2 regions of the Streptomyces sp. NPDC002935 genome follow, and region 1 is predicted to be linked to the other one. Evidence: riboswitches for the same ligand, from Rfam matches in the RefSeq annotation. Region 1 holds a riboswitch; the other holds the start of a gene.
What was found. A riboswitch is a leader RNA that binds a small molecule or an ion and turns the genes downstream of it on or off. The one in region 1 is predicted to bind S-adenosylmethionine.
Positions count from the first base shown of each region.

Region 2: another riboswitch for S-adenosylmethionine. It lies ahead of thrC (threonine synthase); the one in region 1 lies ahead of ABZX90_RS38130 (aminotransferase class V-fold PLP-dependent enzyme).

Region 1 covers NZ_JBEXNW010000043.1:51,733-57,436, forward strand. The annotation lists gene ABZX90_RS38120 (rhomboid family intramembrane serine protease) at 88-843, shown strand; gene ABZX90_RS38125 (Lrp/AsnC ligand binding domain-containing protein) at 886-1,167, shown strand; gene ABZX90_RS38130 (aminotransferase class V-fold PLP-dependent enzyme) at 1,207-2,565, opposite strand; SAM riboswitch class IV at 2,755-2,871, opposite strand; gene trpD (anthranilate phosphoribosyltransferase) at 2,957-4,021, opposite strand; gene ABZX90_RS38140 (cytochrome bc complex cytochrome b subunit) at 4,160-5,704, opposite strand, start outside.
Region 2 covers NZ_JBEXNW010000042.1:40,664-46,367, reverse strand. The annotation lists gene groL (chaperonin GroEL) at 1-1,053, opposite strand, end outside; gene ABZX90_RS37715 (cold-shock protein) at 1,445-1,648, opposite strand; gene ABZX90_RS37710 (MoaD/ThiS family protein) at 2,091-2,366, opposite strand; gene thrC (threonine synthase) at 2,363-3,670, opposite strand; SAM riboswitch class I at 3,688-3,844, opposite strand; gene ABZX90_RS37700 (glucosyl-3-phosphoglycerate synthase) at 4,050-4,994, shown strand; gene ABZX90_RS37695 (trehalose-6-phosphate synthase) at 5,073-5,704, shown strand, end outside.

The DNA of each region.
Region 1 (5,704 bases):
TACGGCCTGGCGGGTACTCGACGCTCGGCTGTCCGCGGCGGCGAGGCGGCCTGTGTGCTTCGGTCCCGTTACGTCATGCTCTGCACCATGATCGGCAATTGGAGTACGGCGGTCGGCAGGGCGCTGCGGGGTCAGTCGGCGCCGGTGACGTACGGGCTGATCGTCCTGTGTTGTCTGATCTTCGTGATCGGTCCCGCCTCGGGCCTCGATCCCGCGTACGGCACCGGGGACGAACTGCTGGTCGCCCAGCGGGCGTACTTCCGCCGCTGGGGCGTGGTGCCGGCGGACCTGTTCGGCGGGGCCCCGCGCGAGGCGCTCACCCCGGCCACAGCCCTGTTCATCCACGGCAGCTGGCTCCACCTTCTCGGCAACATGCTCTTCTTCTACGTCTTCGGGGCGATGACCGAGGAACGCATGGGCCATGGGGAGTTCGCCCTCTTCTACATGGGCTGCGGATATCTGGCCCTGCTCGGCTACGCCGCCGCCAACGCCACCTCGCAGCAGTCCCTGGTCGGGGCCTCCGGGGCGATCTCCGCCGTGCTCGGCGCGTTCCTGTACCTGTTCCCCAAGGCCCGGGTGACCAGTCTCTTCCCGTTCCTGTTCTTCCTGCCGCTGCGGTTCCCGGCCTGGGTGGTGCTGCCGTTCTGGTTCGCCCTGCAGTGGCTGGCGGCGGGCCGCAGCGAATCGGGCCCCGGGGTCGCCTATCTGGCCCACCTCGTGGGCTTCTCCGCGGGTTTCGTCTACGCGTGGGTGCGGTTCGGCCGCCGTACGACCGCCGCGGCCTCCCTGGGGGCGGTGCCGGGGCCCCCGGCGGAACAGCCGGGCCAGGTGGACCGCGAGTAGGGTGAGATCCCCAATAGTGGCCCCCGAGGGAGAGAACAAGCCGTGATCACCGCGATCGTCCTCATCAAGACCAGCGTGGACCGGATCCCCGAGATCGCCGAGTCGATCGCGTCGCTGGAGAGCGTCAGCGAGGTCTTCTCCGTCACCGGCACCTACGACCTGATCGCCATGGTCCGGGTCAAGGCCCACGACGACCTCGCGGACGTCATCCCCGGCAGGATCAGCAAGATCCCGGGCGTCGAGGCGACGGACACGCATGTGGCGTTCCGTACATACTCCGAGCACGACCTGGAGGCGGCGTTCGCCATCGGTCTCGACTCCTGACCGACGGAACACCGCCTCCGGGCGGTACCGGCGCGGGGGTCAGACCGCCGGGACGCAGCGGCCGTCCTCGGTGCGGTACTGCCACCGGGCGCCGTCCCGGACGAGTTCGCGCACCGCGCGGACGAAGCGCTCGACGTGCTCGTCGGGGGTACCGGCCCCGAAGCTGACGCGGATGGCGTTGAGGGACTTCTCGCCGGGGGCCGCCTCGGGGGCGCCGCACTCCCCCTGGGTCCCCGGGTCGCTGCCGAGCAGCGTGCGGACCAGCGGGTGGGCGCAGAAGAGGCCGTCGCGGACCCCGATGCCGTACTCGGCGGAGAGCGCGGCGGCGAAGTGCGAGCTGTTCCAGCCCTCGACGACGAAGGAGATGACGCCCACCCGCGGGGCGTCGTCGCCGAAGAGGGAGAGGACCCGGACCTCCGGGACCTCGGCGAGACCCGCGCGGACGGTACGGATCAGGTGCTGTTCACGGGCGACGAGGTTGTCGAAGCCCTCGTCGGTGAGCGCCTTGCAGGCCGACGCGATCGAGTACGCGCCGATGACGTTCGGCGAGCCGGCCTCGTGCCGGGCGGCGCTGTCGTGCCACTCCACGTCCACGCCGCCGTCCGCGCGCCGGGCGACCTTGCGGCTGGCGCCGCCGCCCGCCAGGTACGGCTCGGCCTCGCGCAGCCAGTCGGAGCGGCCCGCGAGGACACCGGAGCCGAAGGGCGCGTACAGCTTGTGCCCGGAGAAGGCGACCCAGTCGACGTCGAGGTCCTGGACCGACACCGGGTGGTGCGGGGCGAGCTGAGCGGCGTCCAGGACGATCCGGGCGCCGTGGGCGTGCGCGGCGGCGGCCAGCTCACGCACCGGCCACAGCTCCCCGGTGACGTTCGAGGCACCGGTGACGCAGACCAGGGCCGGTCCGTGGTCACGGGCGGCGAGGGCGCCCTCCAGGACCGCGACGGCCTCGCCCGGGGTGCGCGGGGCGTTCAGGTACGTCACCCGGGCGTCGCGCCACGGCAGCAGCGAGGCGTGGTGCTCGGTCTCGAAGACGAAGACCTGGCAGTCGGCCGGGAGAGCGGCGGCGAGCAGGTTGAGCGAGTCGGTGGTGGAGCGGGTGAAGACGACCTGGTCGCCGGCGCGGCAGTCGAGGAACTCCTCGACGGTCCTGCGGGCGTTCTCGAAGAGGTCGGTGGACAGCTGCGAGAGGTAGCCGGCGCCCCGGTGGACGCTGCCGTAGTACGGCGCGTACGCGGCCACGTCGTCCCACACCCGCTGAAGGGCGGGCGCGCTGGCCGCGTAGTCGAGGGCGGCGTAGGTGACCTCGCCGCCGGTGACGAGCGGGACGGTGACATCCCGGCCCAGAACGGCCAAGGGGGCACAAACGGTCTGGTCGGCGGCAACGGTGGAGACAGACATGGCGAGCTCCTGTGAGAGGCAGGCGGGATCACCGCGCGAGCCGGCCGCCCGGAGGCAGGGCTCAGCGCAGGAAAGGGTGAAAAGGGTGTGCGGAGGTGGGGCTCGACGCCCTATCGCATTCGCTTGCTCACAGAAGGCTCCCTCGAACGACCAGGACCCCTGGTTGCATCCGCCCGGAAGGGCGGGAGGGGTCCGCGCTTGCCGTAGGCCTCGCTGCCTACGACCTGGTCTTCACCCGGGGCACCCCGCCACGGACGGAGGGTTGCCGGACAGCCGGCCGGGGCCTGATGGCTGTCACTCATGACCTGATACAGCATCTTGCCAGAGGATCATCCACGCGCAAGGCGCAGTCCGGATTCTGGACTGCGCCTTGCTCCGTGTCATGGGTGGATCAGGCGTTGCTGGCGGCCACCCAGCGGTCCAGGGTGCGCTTCGCGGCGCCGGAGTCGATCGCCTCGGCCGCCTTCTCCATTCCGTCGCGTAGCTGGTCCGCGAGGGGCGCGCCGGTCGGCGACAGGGCCACCAGGGCCGCCGCCGAGTTCAGCAGGACCGCCTCCCGTACGGGCCCCTTCTCGCCGTCCAGCAGGCGCCGGGCGACCTCCGCGTTGTACGAGGCGTCGGCGCCGCGCAGGGCCTCCACCGGGACGATGTCGAGCCCGACGTCACGCGGGTCGAAGCGCTCCTCGGTGACCTTGCCGTCGCGGACCACCCAGACATGGGAGCCCGCAGTGGTGGTCAGCTCGTCGAGGCCGTCGTCACCGCGGAAGACCAGCGAGGAGTTGCCGCGCTCGGCGAACACACCCGCCACGATCGGCGCCATGCGGGGGTCGGCGACTCCGACCGCCTGGGCCCTCACCCGCGCCGGGTTGGTCAGCGGGCCGAGCACGTTGAAGGTCGTCCGGATGCCCAACTGGCCGCGTGCCGCCGCCGCATGACGCAGCGCCGGGTGAAACTTCACCGCGAAGCAGAAGGTGATCCCGGCCTCTTCGGCCACCTCGGCGACCCGCTTCACCGTGAGCTGGAGATTGACGCCGAGCTTCTCCAGGACGTCCGAGGAGCCGGACGCGGAGGACGCGGCCCGGTTGCCGTGCTTGACGACCTTGGCGCCGGTGCCGGCCACGACGATCGAGGACATCGTGGAGATGTTGACGGTCTTCGCCCCGTCGCCGCCCGTGCCGACGATGTCGACGGTGTGTCCGGGCACTTCGATCACATTGGCGTGCTCGTACATCGCCCGGACGAGTCCGGAGATCTCCTGGACGGTCTCGCCCTTGGCCCGCAGGGCGACCATGAACCCGGCGATCTGCGCGTCGGTCGCCTCGCCGCGCATGATGCGGTCCATCGCCCAGGCCGTGTCGTCCGCGCTCTGGTCGCGGCCTTCCAGCAGGCCGTTCAGTACCTGGGGCCAGGAACGGACCGCCGCGGTGTCGCCTCCGGCGGGGTTCACAGCGCTCATGGTCGCTCCTGGGTTCGTAGGTGACGCGAAGGGACTCACCCCTTGCGCGGGGTGAGTCCACCCTATCCAGCCCGCGAGACGGCAAAGAGCCCCGTCCATTGCCTGGACGGGGCTCTCGCCGTGGCGAACTACCGGGGATCAGTGGTGGCCGTGGCCGCTCGTGATCTCCTTGTACTCCTCGACGGTGGGCTTGGGGATCTGGTTGTCCTCCCCGTAGAAGCCCTCGCTCATCTTGGCGCGCAGCTTCTGCGTGCCCGAGACCTTGCGCTCGACACCGTTCTCGTCGACCGTCGGGCCGATCTCGGCCGGCTTGTACTGCTCGTGCGCGGTGAGCGTGTGCAGCGCGTCCTGGCTGAGCGGCTCGTGGACCTCGATGAACTCACCGTGCGGCAGGCGCTTGATGATGCCCGACTCGCGGCCGTGCAGCACCTTGTCCCGGTCCCGGCGCTGGAGGCCGAGGCAGATCCGCTTGGTGGCGATGAACGTGAGCACCGGCACGACGAAGAACGCGATCCGGACGAACCAGGTGATCGAGTTGATCGACAGGTGGAAGTGCGTGGCCCAGATGTCGTTGCCGCCGCCGACGAGCAGGACGAAGTACCAGCTGATCCAGGCGGCACCGAACGCGGTCCGGGTCGGGACGTTGCGCGGGCGGTCCAGGATGTGGTGCTCGCGCTTGTCGCCGGTGACCCAGGACTCGATGAACGGGTAGACCGCGATCGCGACCAGGACCAGCGGGAAGATCACCAGCGGGATGAACACGCCCAGGACGAGCGTGTGGCCCCAGAGGTTGATCTCCCAGCCCGGCATGACACGGATCAGGCCCTCGGAGAAGCCCATGTACCAGTCGGGCTGGGCGCCCGTGGACACCATGTCCGGACGGTACGGACCCATCGCCCAGATCGGGTTGATCGAGGCGATCGCCGCGATGGCCGCGATGACACCGAAGACCAGGAAGAAGAAGCCTCCGGCCTTGGCCATGTAGACCGGCAGCAGCGGCATGCCGACGACGTTGTTGTTCGTCTTGCCGGGGCCCGCGTACTGCGTGTGCTTGTGGTAGAAGACCAGGATCAGGTGGCCCACGACCAGGCCGAGCATGATGCCCGGCAGCAGCAGCACGTGCACCGAGTAGAAGCGGGCAACGAAGTCGCCGCCCGGGAACTCGCCGCCGAACAGGAAGAACGACAGGTACGTGCCCACGATCGGCACGGACAGGACCGCGCCTTCCATGAAGCGGACACCGGTGCCGGAGAGCAGGTCGTCCGGGAGCGAGTAACCGGTGAAGCCGGTGAACATGCCGAGGACGAACAGCAGGAATCCGAAGACCCAGTTGACCTCACGCGGCTTGCGGAACGCACCCGTGAAGAACACGCGCATCATGTGCACGAACATGCCGGCGAGGAAGATCAGCGCCGCCCAGTGGTGGATCTGCCGGATCAGCAGGCCACCGCGCACCTCGAACGAGATGTGCATGGTCGAGTTGAACGCCTCGGACATCAGCTGGCCCTGCAGCGGGACGTAGCTGCCGTGGTACTCCACCTCGTTCATCGACGGGTGGAAGAACAGCGTCAGGTACACACCCGTGAGGATGATGATGATGAAGCTGTAGAGGCAGACCTCACCCAACATGAACGACCAGTGGTCGGGGAAGATCTTGCGCATGTTGGACTTGGCCAGGGAGTA
Region 2 (5,704 bases), on a different contig from region 1:
GATCTCGGCACGGATCTGGTTGACCCGGCCGGCGACCTGGTCGGCAGAGCCGGAGCCGTCGACGATCGTGGTCTCGTCCTTGGTGATGACGACCTTGCGGGCGCGGCCCAGCAGGTCCAGACCCGCGTTCTCCAGCTTGAGGCCGACCTCCTCGGAGATGACCTCGCCGCCCGTGAGGATGGCGATGTCGCCGAGCATGGCCTTGCGGCGGTCACCGAAGCCCGGAGCCTTGACGGCGACGGACTTGAAGGTGCCACGGATCTTGTTGACGACCAGGGTCGACAGGGCCTCGCCCTCGACGTCCTCAGCGATGATCAGCAGCGGCTTGCCGCCCTGCATGACCTTCTCGAGGAGCGGGAGCAGGTCCTTGACGTTCGCGATCTTGGAGTTCGCGATCAGGATGTACGGGTCGTCGAGGACGGCCTCCATACGCTCCATGTCGGTGGCGAAGTACGCCGAGATGTAGCCCTTGTCGAAGCGCATGCCCTCGGTGAGTTCCAGCTCCAGACCGAAGGTCTGGGACTCCTCGACGGTGATGACGCCTTCCTTGCCGACCTTGTCCATCGCCTCGGCGATGAGCTCGCCGATCTGGGTGTCGGCGGCGGAGATGGAGGCCGTGGAAGCGATCTGCTCCTTGGTCTCGACATCCTTGGCCTGCTCAAGGAGGGCACCGGAGACAGCCTCGACGGCCTTCTCGATACCGCGCTTGAGGGCCATCGGGTTGGCGCCGGCGGCGACGTTGCGCAGACCCTCGCGCACGAGCGCCTGGGCCAGCACGGTCGCCGTGGTCGTACCGTCGCCCGCGACGTCGTCCGTCTTCTTGGCGACTTCCTTGACCAGCTCGGCGCCGATCTTCTCGTACGGGTCCTCGAGCTCGATCTCCTTGGCGATGGAAACACCATCGTTGGTGATCGTGGGCGCGCCCCACTTCTTCTCGAGGACGACGTTGCGGCCCTTGGGGCCAAGGGTGACCTTGACGGCGTCGGCGAGCTGGTTCATCCCGCGCTCGAGACCGCGCCGTGCCTCCTCGTCGAACGCGATGATCTTGGCCATGTGAAGTGGTCCTCCCGGACGGGGTGGATTGCTCCGGATCGTGCCCGCGCCCGCGACGGACGGCCTGCAAGCCTTGTGGTTCCTTGCCCCACAGGCCCGCGGGCCTCACTGGCCCGATCCAAGTTCTGTCACTCTCACTGGGAGAGTGCTAACGCCAATGATTAGCACTCGACCCCTGCGAGTGCAAGCGCCTCTCGTGAAAACGGGCCCCACGAGCGGCCTCCGTACGGGCCTCCGGGCGCAGCCTCCGCGCGGCGCCCGAGAAGGCGCTCGCGGGCGCGCGGGCGCGCGCAGGACAGCGGAGGGCGGCCGAGGACGCACGAGAGGCCCGCATCCCTGGTGGGATGCGGGCCCCCCGGCGTGAGTGCGTCGGTGGTCGTTCGCGCCCGGATCAGACGGCGAGTTTGACCATGTCCGCCTGCGGACCCTTCTGGCCCTGCGAGATTTCGAACTCCACTCGCTGACCCTCTTCAAGGGTGCGGTAGCCGTCCATCTGAATCGCGCTGTAGTGCACGAAGACGTCCGCACCACCGTCGACCGCGATGAAGCCGTACCCCTTCTCCGCGTTGAACCACTTGACGGTGCCCTGAGCCATGCCTAACTCCCCTATTACTGGCCCTTGCACAGATCCACACTTCGCGGATCCGGGTCAAACCTCACCCCCCCAACGGTTGGGGGTGTGCGCCGGAACGCGTCGACCGCGGCTGAATGTATCTGTCCAACTGCCGTCTGCAACAGGTCAATCGGACGAGAATTCTGGGCATGGCTGATCGCTGATATGCGGAGAATGTGCAAGGATTCAGGGCAAGTCGGGCCCCGTAAATGCCATAAACGGCTCAAATAGGCGGGGCAGTTTGGCTACTTCTTGTCGGATGCCGGGCAAGAACTCATATGCGTCCGGCATGAAACCAACATCGAAAGCGAAGCGACTTCCCCAACTGTAGCGCGCTCAACCCTACAGAATTGCCCCCTCCGTTTCTCTCACGGAGGGGGCAATTCGATGAACTCAGCGTGTTCGGCATTACCGAGGGTAACGATCAGCCTCCGGCGACGGCCGGAATGATCGAGACACCGACACCGTCCGGGGTCGCCGTCTGAAGGCCCTGCTCGAACCGGACGTCGTCGTCGTTGACGTACACGTTGACGAAGCGGCGCAGCTTGCCCTGGTCGTCCAGAACGCGCGCGGCGATGCCCGTGTGGTTGCTCTCCAAGTCGGCGATGACCTCGGCGAGGGTCGTGCCCTCGGCCGACACCTCGGCGGCGCCCCCGGTGTAGGTGCGCAGGATGGTGGGGATGCGGACGTTGACGCTCATGATGCGAGGCCAGCCTCTCGGAAGGAGTCGAGGTTCGGGCGGATGGTCGCGGTCAGCCCGGTGTCCGAGGCCACCGCGTCCAGAGTCTTGAGGCCGTCGCCGGTGTTCAGCACGACCGTGGTGAGGGTCGGGTCGAGAAGACCGTTCTCGATCAGCTTGCGGGTGACGCCCACGGTCACACCACCGGCCGTCTCCGCGAAGATGCCCTCCGTGCGCGCGAGCAGCTTGATCGCGTCGACGATCTGCTCGTCGTTCACGTCCTCCACCGCACCGCCGGTGCGCCGCGCGATGTCGAGCACGTACGGCCCGTCCGCGGGGTTGCCGATGGCCAGCGACTTGGCGATGGTGTCCGGCTTCTGCGGCCGTACGACGTCGTGGCCGGCCTTGTAGGCGACGGACACCGGGGAGCAGCCCTCGGCCTGCGCGCCGAAGATCTTGTACGGCTTGTCCTCGACGAGCCCGAGCTTGATCAGCTCCTGCAGTCCCTTGTCGATCTTCGTGAGCTGGGAGCCGGAGGCGATCGGCACGACGAGCTGGTCGGGGAGCTTCCAGCCGAGCTGCTCGCAGATCTCGTACGCCAGCGTCTTGGAGCCCTCGGCGTAGTACGGCCGCAGGTTGACGTTGACGAAGCCCCAGCCCTCGCCGGCCGGGTCGCCGATCAGCTCGGAGCAGAAGCGGTTCACGTCGTCGTAGTTGCCCTGGATGCCGACGAGCTCGCCGCCGTAGACCGCGGCCATGACGACCTTGCCCTGCTCCAGGTCGTGCGGGATGAACACGCAGGAGCGGAAGCCGGCGCGGGCCGCCGCGGCGCCGACGGCGCCGGCGAGGTTGCCGGTGGAGGAGCAGGAGAGGGTGGTGAAGCCGAAGGCGCGGGCCGCTTCGATGGCCTGGGCGACGACGCGGTCCTTGAAGGAGTGCGTCGGGTTGCCGGAGTCGTCCTTGACGAAGAGCTTGCCGGCGTCGACACCGAGCGCGCGGGCCAGGTTGTCGGCCTGGACGAGCTTGGTCCAGCCGGGGTTGATGTTCGGCTTCTCGGCCACGTCCGCGGGGACGGGCAGGAGGGGCGCGTAGCGCCAGATGTTCGCGGGTCCCGCTTCGATGCGCTTGCGGAGCTCCTCGGTTTCGTAGGCCGAGAAGTCGTAGGCGATCTCCAGCGGGCCGAAACACTCCTCGCAGGCGAAGACCGGACCGAGCGGGACGCGGTGCCCGCACTCGCGGCAGGAAAGCGCCGCGGCCGGGCCGAGGTCCACCGCTTCGGCGGAGCTCACGGAGTTCGTGGTGCTTGCAACTGTCTGCGCAGCCATGGAGGCGAGGCCCTTTCTCCTCATCTTCCTCACGACGCACTTCGCCGTGAGACGGATTTGGCACCTTCCCTAGCCGGGAGCCTCGCGACGCGATCGACATCGATCGGTACGAGACCGGCTGGAGGGTTGCCGGGGCTTCATCGGGCCGTATCCCTCTGCCCCTCTGGATGAGCGGTATTTAATTGTTGGACTGTTGAACGCGATACGTACCGACGATCCAGGACATGCGATGGTCATCCGCGTTGTTCAAGACTGTAACCGAAGGCCAGGACAGTTGAGATAGTCGTCCGAACCGCGAGACGACGGCAATCGATCTGCCGCTGGCCGCAGCGGGCACGCTGATGAGAGCGTGTGATCAGACAGTGAGGAGCCGCAGACCGTGCTGAAAGAAGTCGAAAGCTGGCTGGGCACACGCTCCTGGTCCCTGACCGACCGCCCGCTCCACAGGCTCATGGCCGCGAAACGCATCACGGGGTCGACGGTCAGTGTCGTGCTGCCCGCGCTCAACGAGGAGGAGACGGTCGGCGAGATCGTCGCGATCATCCGCCACGACCTGATGCAGCAGGTACCCCTCGTCGACGAGATCGTCGTCGTCGACTCGGGCTCGACGGACCGCACCTCCGCGGTCGCCGCCGCCGCGGGCGCGAGAGTCGTGCACCGCGACGACATCCTCCCGCGGATTCCGGCAGTGCCCGGCAAGGGCGAGGTGCTCTGGCGGTCACTGCTCGTGACGAGCGGGGACATCGTCTGTTTCATCGACGCGGACCTCAAGGAGTTCTCGTCCGACTTCGTCTCCGGAATCGTGGGCCCGCTGCTCACCGACCCCGGCGTCGATCTGGTCAAGGCCATGTACGACCGCCCGCTGGGCGGCGCCTCGGGACAGGGCGGCCGGGTCACCGAGCTGATGGCCCGCCCCCTGCTCAACATGCACTGGCCGCAGCTCGCGGGCTTCGTCCAGCCCCTCGGCGGCGAGTACGCGGCCCGTCGCTCCCTGCTCGAACAGCTCCCGTTCCCCGTCGGCTACGGCGTGGAGTTGGGCATGCTCGTCGACGCCCTGCACCTGGTGGGTCTGGACGCCCTCGCCCAGGTCGACGTCGGCGTCCGCAAACACCGCCACCAGGACGGCCAGGCCCTCGGCCGGATGGCCGCCGCGATCTACCGCACCGCCCAGCTCCGGCTGGCCCGCGGGCACCTGATCCGCCCCGCCCTCACCCAGTTCGAGCGCGGCCGGGACGGTTTCCAGCCGCGCACGTACTCGGTCGACACGGAGGAAAGGCCACCGATGACCGAAATCTCCGAGTACCAGCGGCGCAGAGCCGCGTAGACCAGCCCGACCGGCCGGCGATCGCATACGGCCGAAGGGAACGTTTGAGCGTTTCGACACGGGGCTAGGTTTCGAGGCATGGCTTCAACGCACGGTGCCCACCGGATTCTGGTCGCGTCCAACCGCGGCCCGATCACCTACGAGGTACGGGAGGACGACTCGCTGCACGCCCGGCGCGGCGGCGGCGGCCTCGTCTCGGGACTCTCGGCGATCGGGCCGGACGCGGGCGCGCTATGGGTGTGCTCGGCCCTCGGCGACGGCGACCGGGAGGCGGTACGGCGCGGAGTCGGCGAGGACGGCGTGCGGATGCTCGCCATCGACGCCGAGGTGCACGCCGACGCGTACAACGGCATCGCCAACTCCGTGCTGTGGTTCGTCCACCACATGCTGTACCAGACCCCGCTGGAGCCGGTCTTCGACGCGGAGTTCCGGCGCCAGTGGGAGTCGTACCGGACCTACAACCGTGCCTTCGCCGAGGCGCTGGCCGAGGAGGCCGCCGAGGGCGCCTCGGTACTGGTCCAGGACTACCACCTGTGCCTGGTGCCGGGGATGCTCCGCGAGCTGCGCCCCGACCTGCGCATCGGCCACTTCTCCCACACGCCGTGGGCACCCGAGGACTACTTCCGGATGCTCCCCGACGACATCCGCGCGGAGCTGGTGGGGGGCATGCTCGGCGCGGACCGGGTCGCGTTCCTGACCTGGCGGTGGGC